DNA from 2 places in the Cognaticolwellia beringensis genome. Region 2 is predicted to be linked to the other one. Evidence: predicted binding sites of a transcription regulator. Region 2 holds the regulator's gene; the other holds the start of a gene.
What was found. The regulator sigma-54, encoded in region 2, starts transcription at its own class of promoters, with help from an activator protein. The targets are predictions, from matches to a motif close to GTTGGCACGNNNNTNGNNT.

Region 1 (8,143 bases), 710 kb from region 2:
TGCTAGCGATTTCTAAATTTTTGCTCATAATTAAATAATAATAATAAAAGGAGAACGTAAAATGGTGGATATAGTGCCTATTTTAGCTGGGGGAGGAACACGGTTACCCGCTCATATTGGCGTTCTGCAAGCGTTAGAAGATTTACATATCGACTTTTCTCATATTGTTGGCGTTTCGGGGGGCAGTATTATTGCCAGCTTTTACGCCGCAGGGCTATCGATACCAGAAATGAAGCATATTGCGCTAACGACAAATTATAATCAATTTAAAGGCTTCTCAATTGTAAGTTTAATTCGTAATGGTGGCTTAAGTTCTGGCGATGTTTTTGAACAATGGGTCGATAATCATCTAGATGGAAAAACTTTTAACGACCTTAATTGCAATCTACATATAGTAGCTACAGATGTAAAAACAGGCCGCCCGGTTATTTTCGATCGAAAAAGAACACCAGGTATGAAGGTGTCTTTGGCCGTGCGTTTTTCTATGTCTATACCGCTCGTATTCAGCTTTAAAAAGTTTGGTAACCACTTAATGGTTGATGGCAGTATTTTATCAGAAGATGCCTTGCACAGAGATTGGGCAATGGATGGCACACCGGTGCTGTGCTTTCGTCTGCGTGGTGAACATGAATATGACGAGCTAAAAACTGATGGCATGTTTCCTATTATAAACTACGTAACACTGCTAATTCGCACTTTCATGACAACGATATCGCGCGAGTATATCAATGACGCATTCTGGCATAACACTATTATTATCAATGCGGGCTTATCCTCTGCTGTAGACTTTGGGATGAGCGAAGAAAAGAAACTCGAATTATTTGATGTCGGCTACCAAACTGCCATGGAAATTGTGCCGATGAAAGCTAAACTTTAAAACGATTTGACTGACAAACTATCGAAATGAAAGCAAATGAATATCTAATGAAAACTTAAGTTAATCTGAGTATAATTAAGGCTAAAACGTATACATTCGTACTGAAATTTGCGAAATTACTATTGCAAACAAAGTTTATTTACTGTTTAAATGTGTAGATAATAAAAAAAGCCGTTATAATAACTCAGTTATGCCGATTCTTTGATTTAACACAATTAACGAAAATATAAAAAAGTAAAATATTTAGCCTTCAAATCAACATTTAGTTTAAAGCAAGTTAATATAAGTACTTTGTATTAAATAAAAAGCATCTAAAAAGTGATTTGAAGCCGTGGATTAAACAATGAGAGACTATGTCAATAGCCGAAAATTTTAATCAACACTTTCACATTCAATTTGCAAATACTAAAGAACTCAAGGAAGAAGCATTTAAAATACGTTATGGCGTTTATAGCCATGAACTAGGCTGGGAGGCCAAAAATAATTTACAAATGGAAATTGATGAATGTGATGATTATGCATATCACTGCCTATTAAAGCACAGAAGAACCGGTACTTATGCTGGCTGTGTACGCTTAATCATACCTCCAATCCACGAACCTGAACTCCAACTGCCTTTTGAAAAAAACTTTCTCCATTCAGCAAGAACAGACATAATTGACTCAACAAAATTAGCACGTGGAAGCTTTGGTGAAATATCAAGACTAGCTGTGTTGTCTTCATTTCGGCGCAGAAAATCAGAAAATAGAAAACCATTTGTCATGAATGATATTGAGCCCGAAATCACTTTCACTGAAGAAGAACATCGAAACTTTCCAAATATAGCCATCGGCTTGTATTTGGCGTCCGTTACGTTATCTGAAATATGTAACCACCAAGATTTATTTGTTATTATGGAGAAAAGGCTACACCGTGGACTATTTCGAATAGGCCTTCAATTTGAAAAAGTTGGAGATACTATCGATTATCATGGAAAAAGAGCTATGTATCATTTACCACGAGAAAAATTTAGTGCCAATTTAAAGCCGGAACTGAAAGAATTATATGACTCTATTAGTGCCGAATTATTATTACAGCAATATATTGTGCCGTTTTCAAATGCAGGCTGCCGACTTTAATTTTTCCAATACCTTCAAACCACCGACAACCATCACTTAATAAAATTACAACATACTGGAATAAATCCAACCTCCTGCATTTAGTCCTAAACCTATGGCTACAAAGGCCGACTGAAGTAACTAATAACACCGCGAAAGGAGTAATATCTCAGCTAATTCACTATTTTAATTATAAAACTGTGAAAACTATATGACCAATTGTTAAAAAACATATATTTATGTTGCACTTTAATTAGCAAATACGCTACATCTTGTTATATTCTATAGAGTATCTTAAATAAAATAGCCTGGGGACGTGGATTGAACAATGAGTGACTATTCAATTGCCAAACATTTTAATCAATACTTTAAAATTCACTTTGCCAATACAAAAGAGCTAAGACAAGAAGCTTATAAAATTCGTTATGGTGTTTACAGCTCTGAGTTAGGCTGGGAACCTGAAAATGCCCAAAAAATGGAAATCGACCAATGTGATGAGTATGCTTATCACTGCCTTTTAGAGCATCGTCGCACTGGGGTTTTCGCAGGCTGTATTCGATTAATTATACCACCACCAACCGATCCCACAAAGCAATTACCTTTTGAAGCAAATTGTCTGCAAAGTGCCCGAAAAGAAATTGTCGATACAACACAACTACCGCGAGGTAGCTTCGGCGAAATTTCACGCTTAGCGGTATTAGCATCATTTAGAAGGCGTGAAAAAGAAAAAAACGTACCCTTTGTACTTAATAATATTAAGCCCGACACTGTATTCACTGAAGAAGAGCGTCGCAATTTTCCTAATATCGCCATGGGGCTTTATTTAAGTGGTATTGCCTTAGCAAGCTTATGTCAACACCAAGGTATGGTTGTTATGATGGAGCCTCGACTTAATCGACGATTAAAGCGCTTTGGCTTACCGTTTCAACAAATAGGTGATGACATGGACTATCATGGTAAGCGTGCCATGTTCTATTTGGACGAACAAGATTTCCATAAAGAGTTGACTGAACAGCTTGAAGAGTTATACGCCATAATTCATAAAGAGATGGCTGAGCAAATTAAATTTGTTAAATTTGGTAAGGACACTCCATTTAACATTCCAGATGTAGACTTAAGCAGCCACATTTAAGTGGTCCTTTGTTCTTGTCTATGAATGAACAAAATAGAGATTAATATGTTTAATTATGAAGAAGCATTTTCAAGAAATATTGGTTGGGTTACCGACGACGAACAGCAAAAGTTACGTAATACTAAAGTTGCTATTGGCGGATTAGGTGGTGTTGGTGGCGATCATGCAGTGGTGTTATCACGCTTAGGCATAGGTAAATTTAATATTTCGGATTTGGATGATTATGATGTCGCCAACTTTAATCGCCAATCTGGCGCAAACATGTCGACTATTGGTAAAGCTAAATCAGCCGTAATGGAAGAAACTATCCGTGGCATCAATCCTGAAGCTGAAATAACCAACTTTAATCAAGGCATTTCAGAAGATAATTTAGAAGAGTTTTTACAGGATGTTGATATCTACATCGACAGTTTAGATATCTTCGCTTTAGAAATACGTAGAAAGGTTTTTCGACGATGCTATGAAAAAGGTATCCCAACGATTACCGCAGCCCCTCTTGGAATGGGAACTGCTTTCTTGGTCTTCATGCCAGGTAAAATGTCGTTCGATGATTATTTTAACATCGAAGATCCTGCAGCTAATGCTACGGAAGAAGAAAAAGCAGAGGTTTTTGCAGATAATATTGTCAAATTTGTCGTTGGTGTAGCGCCAGCATGTTTACAACGCCATTATCTTGCACAAAGAACCTCAGTTAACTTCTTTAAAAAGAAAGTACCTTCAACATGCATGGGCATTTCTTTAGCAGCAGGTGTACTTTGTACAAATGCTCTTAAAATAATTTTAAACAGGGGCGAGGTTATCTGCGCGCCCCGAGGCTTACACTTTGACGCTTACCTGAATAAAACTGTCAAAACATGGCGTCCTTTTGGCAACAGAAATCCATTACAGCGTTATATGTTTAAAGTCTTTAAAGGTATTATTGATAACAGTAAATAACCTATTTGATTAGTTACTTGTTCTATTGTTACTACTTATACTAATCAGCTAGATAATAAAATCTAGCTGAGTCGTTACTATTAACTTATCTATATCCCCCAACACCTACACAGTCAAAGTAATCTTTTAACCTTTTAAAAATGAAAGTCGAATTAATCAACTTGGTATATTAATTATCAGGTCTGATATACGTAAATTAAACTCTACAGAAACACAGCAAGAACGTATTATCTTAGTAATACAAAAAATGTACGTATGCTACCACTCAGTCAGAATAAGCGTTAAATCACGACTCACTGACTCTGAGATACATTAACTTATAGCTATAAGTAAAATTTAACCAGAGGACATATTAGGCTGTCATTCAGTATGATATATCTATGCCGATTATTAGCTTATAAATTTTAGACATAAAAAAACCGCCAAAAGGCGGTTTTTTAACGTTTAGTTAAATTAAGACTTGCGACGTGATGCGCCAGCAAAACCTAATAAACCTAAACCTAAAATAGCTAGAGTAGTTGGCTCTGGAACTTGAAATTGTAAAGCAGCGTTATGCCCACCTTCAAGAGTAAACTCTTGTGTTGCTGCGTTATAACCTGTCACATTTGGACTTTGTGTATTTTGATCAATAGTGAAACGTACTGGTAAACCGGTTGTAGCTTCATACTCTCCAAGGGTTAACGATGATGAACCATACTTGATGTTAAACATATCGCCAACAGGAATACCATTAACCATTCCAAGACCAAAATTACCAACAGTACCAGTAAATTGTTGATTACCCGGAACTGAAGTATGACCCGTTACAGTAGTTGAAAATAAATGAACTTCATTACCTAATGCAGCACCGGTATAACCTTCAGATGCATCAAATAAAATCCAATCAATAGTACCTGAACTGTAAATAAAATCAGAACCGTTAAAAGTACCCATTAGGTCGCTGAAACGAAAGCTTAATAACCAGTCGGCTTCATAACCATTGTTGCTAGGTCCACCGAAAGTTTGTCCTGGAGTCATCGCAGTAACAAAGTTTTCATTAATAGCATTAGTACCAACAAAACCACCTTGTGAAGTGATTGTATCACCAACACTTATAGTTTGATCACCATCAACATCTTTAACAATTGAGTTGGATTTATAAACTAATTTAAGCTCTTCTTTCCAACCTGTAGTGTTGTCACCAGCAGCCGTATTAGCATTGCCACCGTAATTAGCACCATTATCGATATAAATTTCGTCAGCTGTTGCTGTGCCTGCGAAAGCTAAAGTAACTAGCGTTGCTGTAAATAATTTTTTCATTTCAAATTCTCCATTTAAGTTCTATCCTAAGTAAATGCATTCTATGTGCCAAGTTTAATAACTACTAGCTTATCAGCAACTTAAGAAGCTCCTGTTTTAGTCGCGTAGCCTTTATGTAAAATATCTTGACACTTTTCCATCAGTTTATACCAAGTATTTTAGTTAAAGCTTGATACCTAGGTAAGGTAAAGTCATTCAATTCTTTACTATTCATATTAAGCATTGACGATTTTGCTTTATCGGCTTTACCATTAGCAAATAATGCTTGAGCCAAATGTACTTTATAATTAGCATTATGTTGATTAGCCGTAGACGCTTGCTGTAAATGTCTTTCAGCTTCTTTGTTTTGGCCAACGGCTAAAAGTGTTAATCCCAATGTATTTTGTACCGAACTATTATCCGGCACTGCAGCTAATGCCTCACGTGCATAATTAATCGCTTGTTGATGGTTTCCTTGTTTCAAGAATAGCATCGCCGCGTTATTTAGCATTGAATAATGTCGATCAGATTTATCTAATATCTTCATGTAAACTTGCAATGCTTTATTAGGCTGCTCTTTTTCTAACAACTCAGCATATTTCAATTCCAAATCTAAAGTATTGTGTGCTTTACCCGACTTTTTATAGCGTTCGATAACAGCCAAAGCCTCTACTGAGCGATTTAACTGTTGTAATGATGTCGACAATTGGAATATAACTTCTTCAGAATTAATTGTTTTAACCACTTCAGCTAAGATATGATGTGCTTTTGAAAAATCATTATTTAAAAAAGCCACTTTGCCAATTAAACGTTCTATATGAATGTTGGGTTTGTCTGACAATTGTAGTTCAGTTAAAATTTCTGATGCATTCTTTAAATCATTATTTTTAATATATAACTGCGCCAGCTGTAACTTATGAACAGGGGAATTAGGCATTAGCGCAACACCCTTTTTCTGTACTTCAATAGCATCAGAAAAACTTCCTTTAAGCTCTAATACATTAGACTTTGCAATCAAAGTTTCAGGACTAAAAGCATTTAACTTTAGCACTTTGTTAAAGCTTTCAATCGCATCATCATAATGTTTATTATTCGCTTGCACTTTGCCTTTAAGCATCAACAACTGAATATTATTAGGTAAACGCACAAGTCCTTGACTTACAATACTCTCAGCAGTGTCTAATTCACCTTTTACAATATAAAAAGCCGTTAGATAGATATGCGATAAAAATTCACTGTTATTTGTTTTTACAAACTGCTCAAAGTAACTTCTCACACTATCTCTATGCTCTACGTCTTGCCCTATTCTTAATAGCGCTGAAACAACCAATGGTAAATTTATATTTAAGTTCAGGGATTTTTGATATTGCTTGATCGCAGCCTCAAAGTTTTTTTCTAATTCATACACTTGGCCAAGCTTGAAGTAAGCGCCTGTATTATTTTCGTTTATCGTTAAAACTTGCTCGAAGGCTTTTTTAGCATTATCTAACTCGTTCTTACGAACATAGATTATTCCTTTATAAGAGAGTGATAATTCAGGGTTGTCTTTAGCTATATTATTGGCAATTTCAAGAGCTTTCTCGAAATCATTAACTTTTAACCTTTCTAATAACAGCATCGACATCGCAGACTCTAGCTCTGGGTTTTTCTCTAACGCTTTTTCAAAATAACCTGCTGCAGAATTATCTCCAGAAAAAAACTTTAAAGCTCCCTGTTGATAAAGTACATCAGCATTATCAGGAGCAGTTTCAGCCGCCTTAGCCAGGAGTGCATTCGCTTCAGCAACTTTGCCTAACCTAAATAATTCACTAGCCGAAATACCTAATGTTTCCAAGTCAACTTGATCATTGGATACATTAGACAGCTCTGCAAAAACATCTTGTTCGTAACCTAATTGAAATTTCAGCGCATTCAGTAATTTTTTAGCTGGGTGCTGGTAGCTTAAGTCATTACTTACTGAATTCAATTGTGAATAGGCTACCTCTAATTGATTTAATTGAAATGCACTTACACCAGCAATAACTTTAGCAAGTACAGAACTGTTATTACCCCTAAGCGCAATTTCCGCATATCGCTTGGCTTGCTCATAATCGTTCAAGGCGAAGCGAGTTTGAGCCTTCATTTCATTAAGCTTAGGATTATTTGGTAACCCCACCAATAGTAAATCAACTTGCTGCTCTGCAGCTTTATATTTCTCTGAATACACTAATGCCATTGCATACATCATGCGTAATTCATGTGCTTGAGGATGTAAAACGATATATTTTCCAAAGTATTCTGCTGCTTGTGCCATCTCTTGCTCTTTAAAGAACAAGTAAGCTTTATACTCTATCGCTTCTGCAAATTCTGGCGAGTTAATTAAAATACTGTCGACAGTGGCAATGGCTTGGCTAATGTTATTATCCATCCCCTGCTTCCACGCTTTACTGAGCTCGGTATATTTAGAGTCATAATCAACTTCAACTACATCGTATAAATATATAATACCTTGCTCAATACTCTCTTCTTTAATGTAAGCTATTGCTGTAAAAGTTTTTAATATCGCTTGAGTTTCTTCAGAGAATGAGTCCAACTGAATCAACAACGCTTCTAAGCCGGCTAAATCGCCTAAGTGATAATAAGCTTTAGCCAATAAAGGGATAACAAGCGCGGTGTCATATCCTTTTTTATAAACACGCTCCAGTTCTTTCTCTGCTGAAATCCACAAACCTAGATTTAAGTACGACTTGCCTAATAAAAATCGTCCTTCGACGTTTTGTGCATTAGCACTCAATAGGTTTTTTAAGTTAATAATCGCTGCGTTAGCCTCGCCTTGTGCGATGG
Region 2 (8,143 bases):
GGCTTTAAAGTCTACGGCAATACCCATGGTCAGTTAGTGGGTTACCCGAGTACTCGTCACAGTTTAAGTTGTGTGATGATTGCTAACGAAGGTGACGACATGCAGCGCGATTATGCTTATACCGTTAGTCGTGAATTCGATGCGATGGAAAGTGCCGCTAAAATAGGACAACAAGCCTCTATTGAAGCTTTGTCGCGTTTAGGTGCTCGAAAGTTATCGACCACTAAAGTGCCGGTCATGTTTCGTGCAGATATCGCTAACACTTTGTTTGGTCATTTTATTGCGGCCATTAGTGGTGGAAATTTATATAGAAAATCATCTTTTTTAATGGATTCGATTGGCAAGCAAGTTTTTCCTGAATTTTTAAGCATCAGTGAACGTCCGCATTTGAAAAAAGCGTTAGCAAGTAGTGCTTTCGATGCAGAGGGTGTTGCCACGGTTGATCGTGAAATAATTACGGATGGTAGCTTAGCCACTTATCTTTTAACAAGTTATTCAGCACGCAAGATGGGACTGAAAACAACCGGTCATGCGGGCGGCATTCATAATTGGCAACTCGGTATGAAAGAGTCAGGCCAAGGTGGCGATTTTGATGCCATGTTAAAAACCTTAGGTACGGGTTTATTAGTGACTGAATTGATGGGCCAAGGCGTCAACGTTGTAACGGGTGATTATTCTCGCGGCGCAGCAGGCTTCTGGGTTGAAAATGGCGAAATAGCTTACCCAGTTGATGAGATTACCATTGCCGGTAAGTTACAGGATATATTCTCTGGTATTGTCGCCATTGGTAACGATACTGATATGAGAGGTAGTATTCGCACGGGTTCTATTATTGTTAACGAAATGCAAATTGCAGGCAGTTAAGCGATTAAAGTTTGAAGTTAATAGCTGTCAGCCGTCAGAAAAAACAAGTGAACAGAAGCTCGTTTTAGTTATTTACTGACAGCTTTAACCTGAAAGCTAATCGCTATGTAGTTTTAGTTATTTTCTGATAGCTTTAACCTGAAAGCTAATCGCGGTGTAGTTTTAGTTATTTTCTGACAGCTTTAAACTGAAAGCTTATCGCTATGGTCTATTACCCTAGCATCAAGGTTGCTGTACCTAAAAAGGCGAATATGCCGACAACATCTGTAACGGTTGTTAGGATAACGCTGCCTGCTAAAGCGGGATCTATGTTCATCTTTTTCAACATTAATGGCACAGTAACACCGGCAATGCCGGCAGCGGTCATATTCATTAACATGGCAAAAGCGATGATGGCACCTAGCATGAGGTTTTGCTGCCATATAGCAACGACTGAGGCAATTAATATCGCCCAAATCAAGCCATTAAAAAAGCCAATGGCCAATTCTTTGTATAGTAAAATTCGCGAGTTACTTTCACCAATATGACCTAAGGCCATACCTCGAATAACTAAGGTTAAGGTTTGATTTCCAGCTACGCCGCCCATACTAGGGACCAATGAGTTTAATACGGCTAAAATAGCTAGCTGATTTAAAATACCTTCAAACATACTGGATACAGCAACAGCCATAAGTGCTGTAATTAAGTTTACGCCTAACCAGATAGAGCGTCGCTGCGTACTTTTCAATACTGGCGCGAAGGTATCGGCTTCGTCGTCTAGACCCGCCATACTCATCATGGAATGCTCTGCTTCTTCACGAATAATATCGACGACATCATCGATAGTAATACGACCTAAAAGTCGGCCTTCATGATCGATAACCGGAGCCGAAAACCAATCGTAGCGTTCAAATAATTTCGCGACATCAGTTTCGTTCATATCAGCGTTAATAGCCTCGATGTCTTTATCGATTAGGCTCGAAATAATTGTTTCTGCTTTGGCAGTAACAATGGCTGATAATGAAACAGCACCAATAAAGTGATCTGCTCTGTCGACCACATAAAATGAGTCAGTTGCTTCGGGTAATTCTCCGCGCAAGCGTAAATAACGTAAAACTACATCCACCGTCACATCAGGACGAATAGAGATAGTATCGGTATTCATGATACCGCCGGCCGTGTCTTCCTCGAATGAAAGTGCTGCTTCTACACGGCTGCGATCTTGCCCGTCCATCGCATTAAGCACTTCCTGATAAACACTGTCAGGTAATGTTCTGAAAACTTCGGCTAAATCATCAACATCCATGCCTTCTGCAACAGCAGCAAGCTTCGCGGGATTAATGTTTTTCAGAATACCTTTTCGAACTTCTTCGTTTAGCTCTTCAAGCACATCACCGTGATGATCTGCGTCAATCAGCTGCCAAAGCGCGACACGGCTTTTGGTTGGGGATGACTCTAAGAGTAAAGCAAGATCATAAGCGGGCATGTCTTGCAAAAGTTTGCGGACATAGACAAACATACCACTATCGAGGGCATCGTTAACCTGCTGAAGGCGCTGGTGGCTGTATTCTTGTTCAGAAACTTCCGGCATATTCTTACCTTTTGCCGTTGCAAAACGAAAACTAAAAGTTACCAGGGATTGTTGAACTTACTTTGTAGTCGATGGTTTGATATGTTGACCCAGCAAAATACAAGAAATGATGCTAGCTAAATCAGCGTGTGAGCACGCGGTATCAACTTCAAACTAACGCTACCTTTGGGATTATTGAAAGTTATTTTACCTGATGTAAACTTTAACCCAGAAAGCTAAACAGTCCCTATTATGAAAGAGTATTATTAAAGTTATATTAAATAATATCAAATGAGAAAAAATTCGACTATTTGGATGATTCAGGCAAAGCGACTAAGGAGGCAACGCCGAGAATGAATATGTTTGAGAAATATCGTTTGTGCTAAATTCTCAAATGTAGCGTAAGTTAGCTAATTCATTTTTCCAATGAGTATTTAATATTAATAATTATCCGCGTTGAGTTTACCGTAATTTATCAGTTTTCGCAGCTTTTTTATTAACTTAAGAGCAAACAGAAATACGATAAATACTGTGATTCCTATTCAGCTTCATCAAACCTGTTACTAAAGAGTTGGCAAATTTCTTCTAATGCTATTTCGGCATCTACCCCTGAAGCAATTACCTTGACGGTTTTACCTTGTGCGCCGGCGAGTAGCATTAAGCCCATTATACTGTTCGCGTCTGCACGGTTTTCGTCTAACTCAATAGTCACTTTAGCGGTAAACTTTTGGCTCAATTGTGCAAGTTTAGAAGCCGCACGGGCATGTAGGCCAAGTTTATTAATGATAAGTACTTTCCGGCTTGCTTGTGCGCTCATGGTAATTTACGTACTTGCAGTAGTAGGTAAGTCACGATGACGTGATTGCACATCTTTACGTTCTTTACGCATATTATTTGCCAGTATTTCGGCAATATATACCGAACGGTGCATGCCGCCAGTACAACCAATCGCAATGGTAATATAACTGCGATTATTTCGTTCTAGATGCGGTAACCAAGTCATCATAAAACTGTTGATTTGCCAAATAAACTTAGTCACTATCGGTTGGCTTGCAAGGAAGTCTTGTACCGGTTTATCTAACCCTGTGAAGCCCTTTAGTTCTTTATCCCAAAATGGGTTTGGTAAAAAACGCGCATCAAAAACATAGTCAGCATCTTGTGGTACGCCATGTTTAAAACCAAATGACTCAAAGACAACGACCATAGAGCCAGATTTTTTCCCCAAAATTCGCTCTCTAACTAAGTCCGCTAGTTGATGTGGCGTAAGTTGGCTAGTATTGATATATAAGTGTGCTCGACTGGCGATTGGCTCAAGGAGCTTTTTCTCTAGGGCAATGGCTTGGTCTAAGGCAATATTTTGTTTAATCAACGGATGTAAGCGTCGCGTTTCACTGAATCGACGAATAAGATCACTATCATCCGCATCTAAATAAAGTAAGCTTAATTCAACCGCATTAGGCATATATTCAATGATTTCAGGTACATCATTAGGATCAGCTGGTAAGTTTCGTACATCGAGACTCACAGCTACATTCTCATAATCGTTAATCACTGTATGGATGAGAGCAGGTAATAAGTTGACAGGGATATTATCAACACAATAGTAGCCTAAATCCTCTAACACTCGCAGTGCAACACTTTTACCTGACCCTGAACGGCCACTGACTATAATTAGCTTCATCTGTGTTTAGCTCGCTTGTTGGATTAACTGATACAGTGCTTGGTTACTTTCGCATTTTCGTACTTGCTTGCAAAATTGCTTGTTACGAAAAATTTTTGCGATGCTCTGCAATGTACTGAGGTGGTTTTGACATTCTTCTTCAGGCACAAATAAGGCAATAAAAATATCAACTGGGCGATGATCAATAGCATCAAAATCAATTGCTTCTTCTGTGGTTATTACTACGGCAATGGGCTGTGTAGCATTTTCCAAACGACCATGCGGTATAGCAATGCCATTACCTATGCCAGTTGACCCCATTCTTTCACGTTTAACTAGGCTTTCTAAGAGTTGAAATGTGTCATGGTCTGCCAATTTATCGGCGGCCAGGCTACTTAAGTATTCTAGAATACGTTTTTTACTGGAGCCCGGTGCTGCACAAATAGTGCAGTCCGGGGATAAAATGTCTTGCAACTTCATAAACTTATAAAACCTAAAGCGACTGAGCGCTAATGCTTGTTAATTTTGCCTTTGTATTTCAGGATTTGGCGATCTAGCTTATCAATTAATGCATCAATTGATGCATACATATCATTATGCTCGGCCTTCGCGTGAACCTCTGAGCCACTTAAGTGCACAGTAGATTCGGCAATCTGATTCAATTTTTCTACGGTTAATACGACATGTACATTATTAATATGCTCAAAATGACGTTCTAGCTTTTCAAACTTGCCATTAACATAATCACGTAATGAGTCGGTAACATCGACATGGTGTCCAGTAAGATTAATTTGCATATGCTTCATTCCTCTTTTTTGGTGAATAAGACTGCCTACAATAGGCTTTTACGTTGATTTGACGGCGGTATAGAGAGCGACTCTCGATACTTGGCAATGGTTCTCCTTGCTACTTTTATACCTTGTTCAGCTAATATATCTGCGATTTTACTGTCGCTTAATGGCTTTGCGGGTATTTCAGCGGCAACAAGCTTTTTAATTAATTCACGAATAGCAGTTGAAGAACACTCACCGCCATTTTCAGTACTTACGTGGCTAGAGAAAAAGTATTTAAGCTCAAAAATGCCTCTGGGTGTGTGCATATATTTTTGTGTGGTAACACGAGAGATGGTTGATTCATGCATGTCCACAGCTTCTGCAATATCATTTAATACCATAGGTCGCATAGCCTCAGGCCCATGTTCAAAGAAACCTTGTTGGCGTTGTACAATGCAATTTGAAACTTTTAATAAGGTATCATTGCGACTTTCTAAGCTTTTGATAAACCATTTTGCTTCTTGTAAATTCGAGCGAATAAATTGGCTATCAGCAGACGACTTCATAGACCTAGACATGGCAGCATATTGTTGATTCACTGATAATTTAGGTGCAGTATCAGGATTAAGCTCTACCGTCCAGCGGCCGTTTTTCTTCTCAACAGATACATCAGGAATCACATATTGCTCTTCACTTTTGATGACACTATCGCCTGGACGAGGATCTAACGATTGGATCAAGCGAATAACTTCGCGCAATTGATCTTCTTTGATGCGTAATTTACGCATCAGTTGTCGATAATCACGATTACCAAGCAAGTCAATGTGTTCAGTTACGGCTAATTTACTTTCAGCTAGCCAAGGCGTATCTTTCGCAAATTGATTGAGCTGGATAAGCAAACACTCAGGAATTGAACGAGCAGCCACGCCAACGGGATCAAAAACGTTAATTCGTTTAAGTACCACTTCAACTTCATCGAGTTCTACATCGTCTATACCAACGCTTTCTAATATCTCATCTGCGGTAACCGTTAAGTAACCTGCTTCATCTATAGCTTCAATAATGGCGATGGCAATGGTTCTGTCGGTATCGCTAAATGGCGTAAGTTCCATCTGCCAAATAAGATGGTCTTGCAGTGAATCTTTCGTTTCACCCTGATAAGTATAATCTTCAGATGCGTGACCAACACCGCCGCTGCTCGCACTGGCACTGAAGTTATCATCCCAAGTGCTATCACTGTTTAATTCTTCGGGAATATCGGTTTTAGCTAAACCTTCGGATGAGCTAATCTCATCGATACTCGGGGCAGAATCCTCACTACCATCAGACGAAGACATTTCTTTCGTTTCGCCAACACTAGCGGAGTAACCTTCTTCTAAGTGATCTGGGGTGCTTTCTGAGTTACTTTCAAAAGATTCATCAACTTCAAGCAAGGGGTTACTTTCGAGTGCTTCTTGAATTTCTTGCTGGAGATCCAGAGTCGATAATTGCAGTAGCTTGATCGCCTGCTGCAATTGCGGGGTCATCGTTAATTGTTGTCCGATACGGAGTTGCAAAGTAGGACGCATTTACGTTTTCATTTCCCTGTTGAAATACATTATTGTTATACCGCTTTAGTCTGTTATTCACTATAGCGTGAATTGTTCACCAAGGTATACATCTCTTACATGTTGATTTGCAAGTATTTGATTCGAATTACCTTCAGCGATCAGTTCACCATGACTAACGATATAAGCATGTTCACAGACATCGAGTGTTTCTCGTACATTATGATCAGTGATCAGAATACCAATGCCACGTTCTTTTAAGTGTAGGATAATTTTTTTTATATCACCTACTGAAATTGGGTCAACACCAGCAAAAGGTTCATCAAGGAGAATAAATTTAGGGTCTGCCGCTAAAGCACGTGCTATTTCAACACGTCGGCGTTCACCGCCAGATAAACTCATACCTAAGTTATCCTTGATATGACCGATGTTGAACTCTTCTAATAAATGTTCAAGTTTTTCTTCTCGTTCAACATCGCTCAGGGTTTTACGCGTTTGTAAAATGGCCATAATGTTGTCATAAACAGACAATTTGCGAAAAATTGAAGCTTCTTGTGGTAAATAGCCGATGCCCTTACGCGCACGTTCGTGCATGGGTAACAAAGTTAAATCTTCACCATTTAAAACAATTGAGCCACTGTCGTTATTGACTAAGCCAACAATCATATAAAAGGAGGTGGTTTTACCCGCGCCATTGGGACCTAATAAGCCAACAATTTGTCCTGCGGACACTTTCATACTGACGTTTTTAACGACTTTTCTGCCTTTGTAGGCTTTTGCAAGACCGGTTGCTGATAATGTTGAAGTTGACATTTACTCTTGCTTGTCCTTAGATTTTTTAGGCAGTTCAGTTTTATTTTTTGGCTGTAATACCGTTTCTACTTTAGCGTTATCTAAGCTTTCAGCATTGACATATTCGGTGTCAAAATTATAAGTGATTTTACTACCGCTAACTTCACTACCTTCTTGGCGCAGAAGTGCATTACCTGAAATGACCACGGTGTTCATACTGGGCTCATACCGGATTTCATTAGCTTGTAGGTTTATGGGGCTGCCATCTTGCAGCGTTTGCTCAAATGTCGCTGGTGAACCCTTGGCAATATAAATTTTGTTATCACTTTTATCTTCGGTAATTACCTGTACTAATTCAGCATGTATTGTTAGCGTGCCTTGAGCAATAATGACATTATCGATATAACTGAATATTTTGTTTTTCAGATCGGCAGCTTGTCGCGAAGAAGATATTTTAATTTCTTGTTCAACATTAAACTTTTCTGCGCTTACTGCTGGCACTAATAATGCGAAAGCGGTGAGGCAAATAAGGTTATTTTTTAATTTTTTTATAAATGGTTTGCACATGTTCAGTCAATGTCATCTGTGTTGTGTTTAAGTCTACAATTAATCCTGAGCCATACATAGTAAATCCTTTACCTAATATTAAGATAGTTTGCTCTGAGCTGATTATATTAGTTTTTAAATCCATTTCTAAATTTTTTCCGTGCACTTCCTGTATCAAACTTTCTTCATCAGTGGCGATTAAACGTACGCGGTTTTTCAATTTTACACGGTTATTATTATATAACGTGCCTTCATTGGCTGTTACTTGCCAAGTAGGTTTGTTGTTTTTTGGGTATAGGGTATATCTTGGGTATTCAAAGTGTGTGACCTCTAATTGAGCATAATGTTCCATCCGTTGTGCTTCTACATTATATGATAATGCACCGGTTGCTTTGTAAACATCGCTGTTGAG

Region 1: a site for sigma-54 is predicted at 5,376-5,394, ahead of B5D82_RS09645 (PEP-CTERM sorting domain-containing protein). Genes of this name have one in related genera too.

Annotation. Positions count from the first base shown of each region.
Region 1 covers NZ_CP020465.1:2,275,752-2,283,894, reverse strand. The annotation lists gene B5D82_RS09665 (patatin-like phospholipase family protein) at 62-877, shown strand; gene B5D82_RS09660 (PEP-CTERM/exosortase system-associated acyltransferase) at 1,231-1,995, shown strand; gene B5D82_RS09655 (PEP-CTERM/exosortase system-associated acyltransferase) at 2,303-3,106, shown strand; gene B5D82_RS09650 (ThiF family adenylyltransferase) at 3,152-4,042, shown strand; gene B5D82_RS09645 (PEP-CTERM sorting domain-containing protein) at 4,496-5,341, opposite strand; gene prsT (XrtA/PEP-CTERM system TPR-repeat protein PrsT) at 5,481-8,143, opposite strand, start outside.
Region 2 covers NZ_CP020465.1:1,570,635-1,578,777, reverse strand. The annotation lists gene pmbA (metalloprotease PmbA) at 1-864, shown strand, start outside; gene mgtE (magnesium transporter) at 1,076-2,434, opposite strand; gene B5D82_RS06625 (HPr family phosphocarrier protein) at 2,952-3,230, opposite strand; gene rapZ (RNase adapter RapZ) at 3,237-4,094, opposite strand; gene ptsN (PTS IIA-like nitrogen regulatory protein PtsN) at 4,101-4,553, opposite strand; gene hpf (ribosome hibernation promoting factor) at 4,583-4,870, opposite strand; gene B5D82_RS06605 (RNA polymerase factor sigma-54) at 4,906-6,414, opposite strand; gene lptB (LPS export ABC transporter ATP-binding protein) at 6,475-7,206, opposite strand; gene lptA (lipopolysaccharide transport periplasmic protein LptA) at 7,207-7,686, opposite strand; gene lptC (LPS export ABC transporter periplasmic protein LptC) at 7,718-8,143, opposite strand, start outside.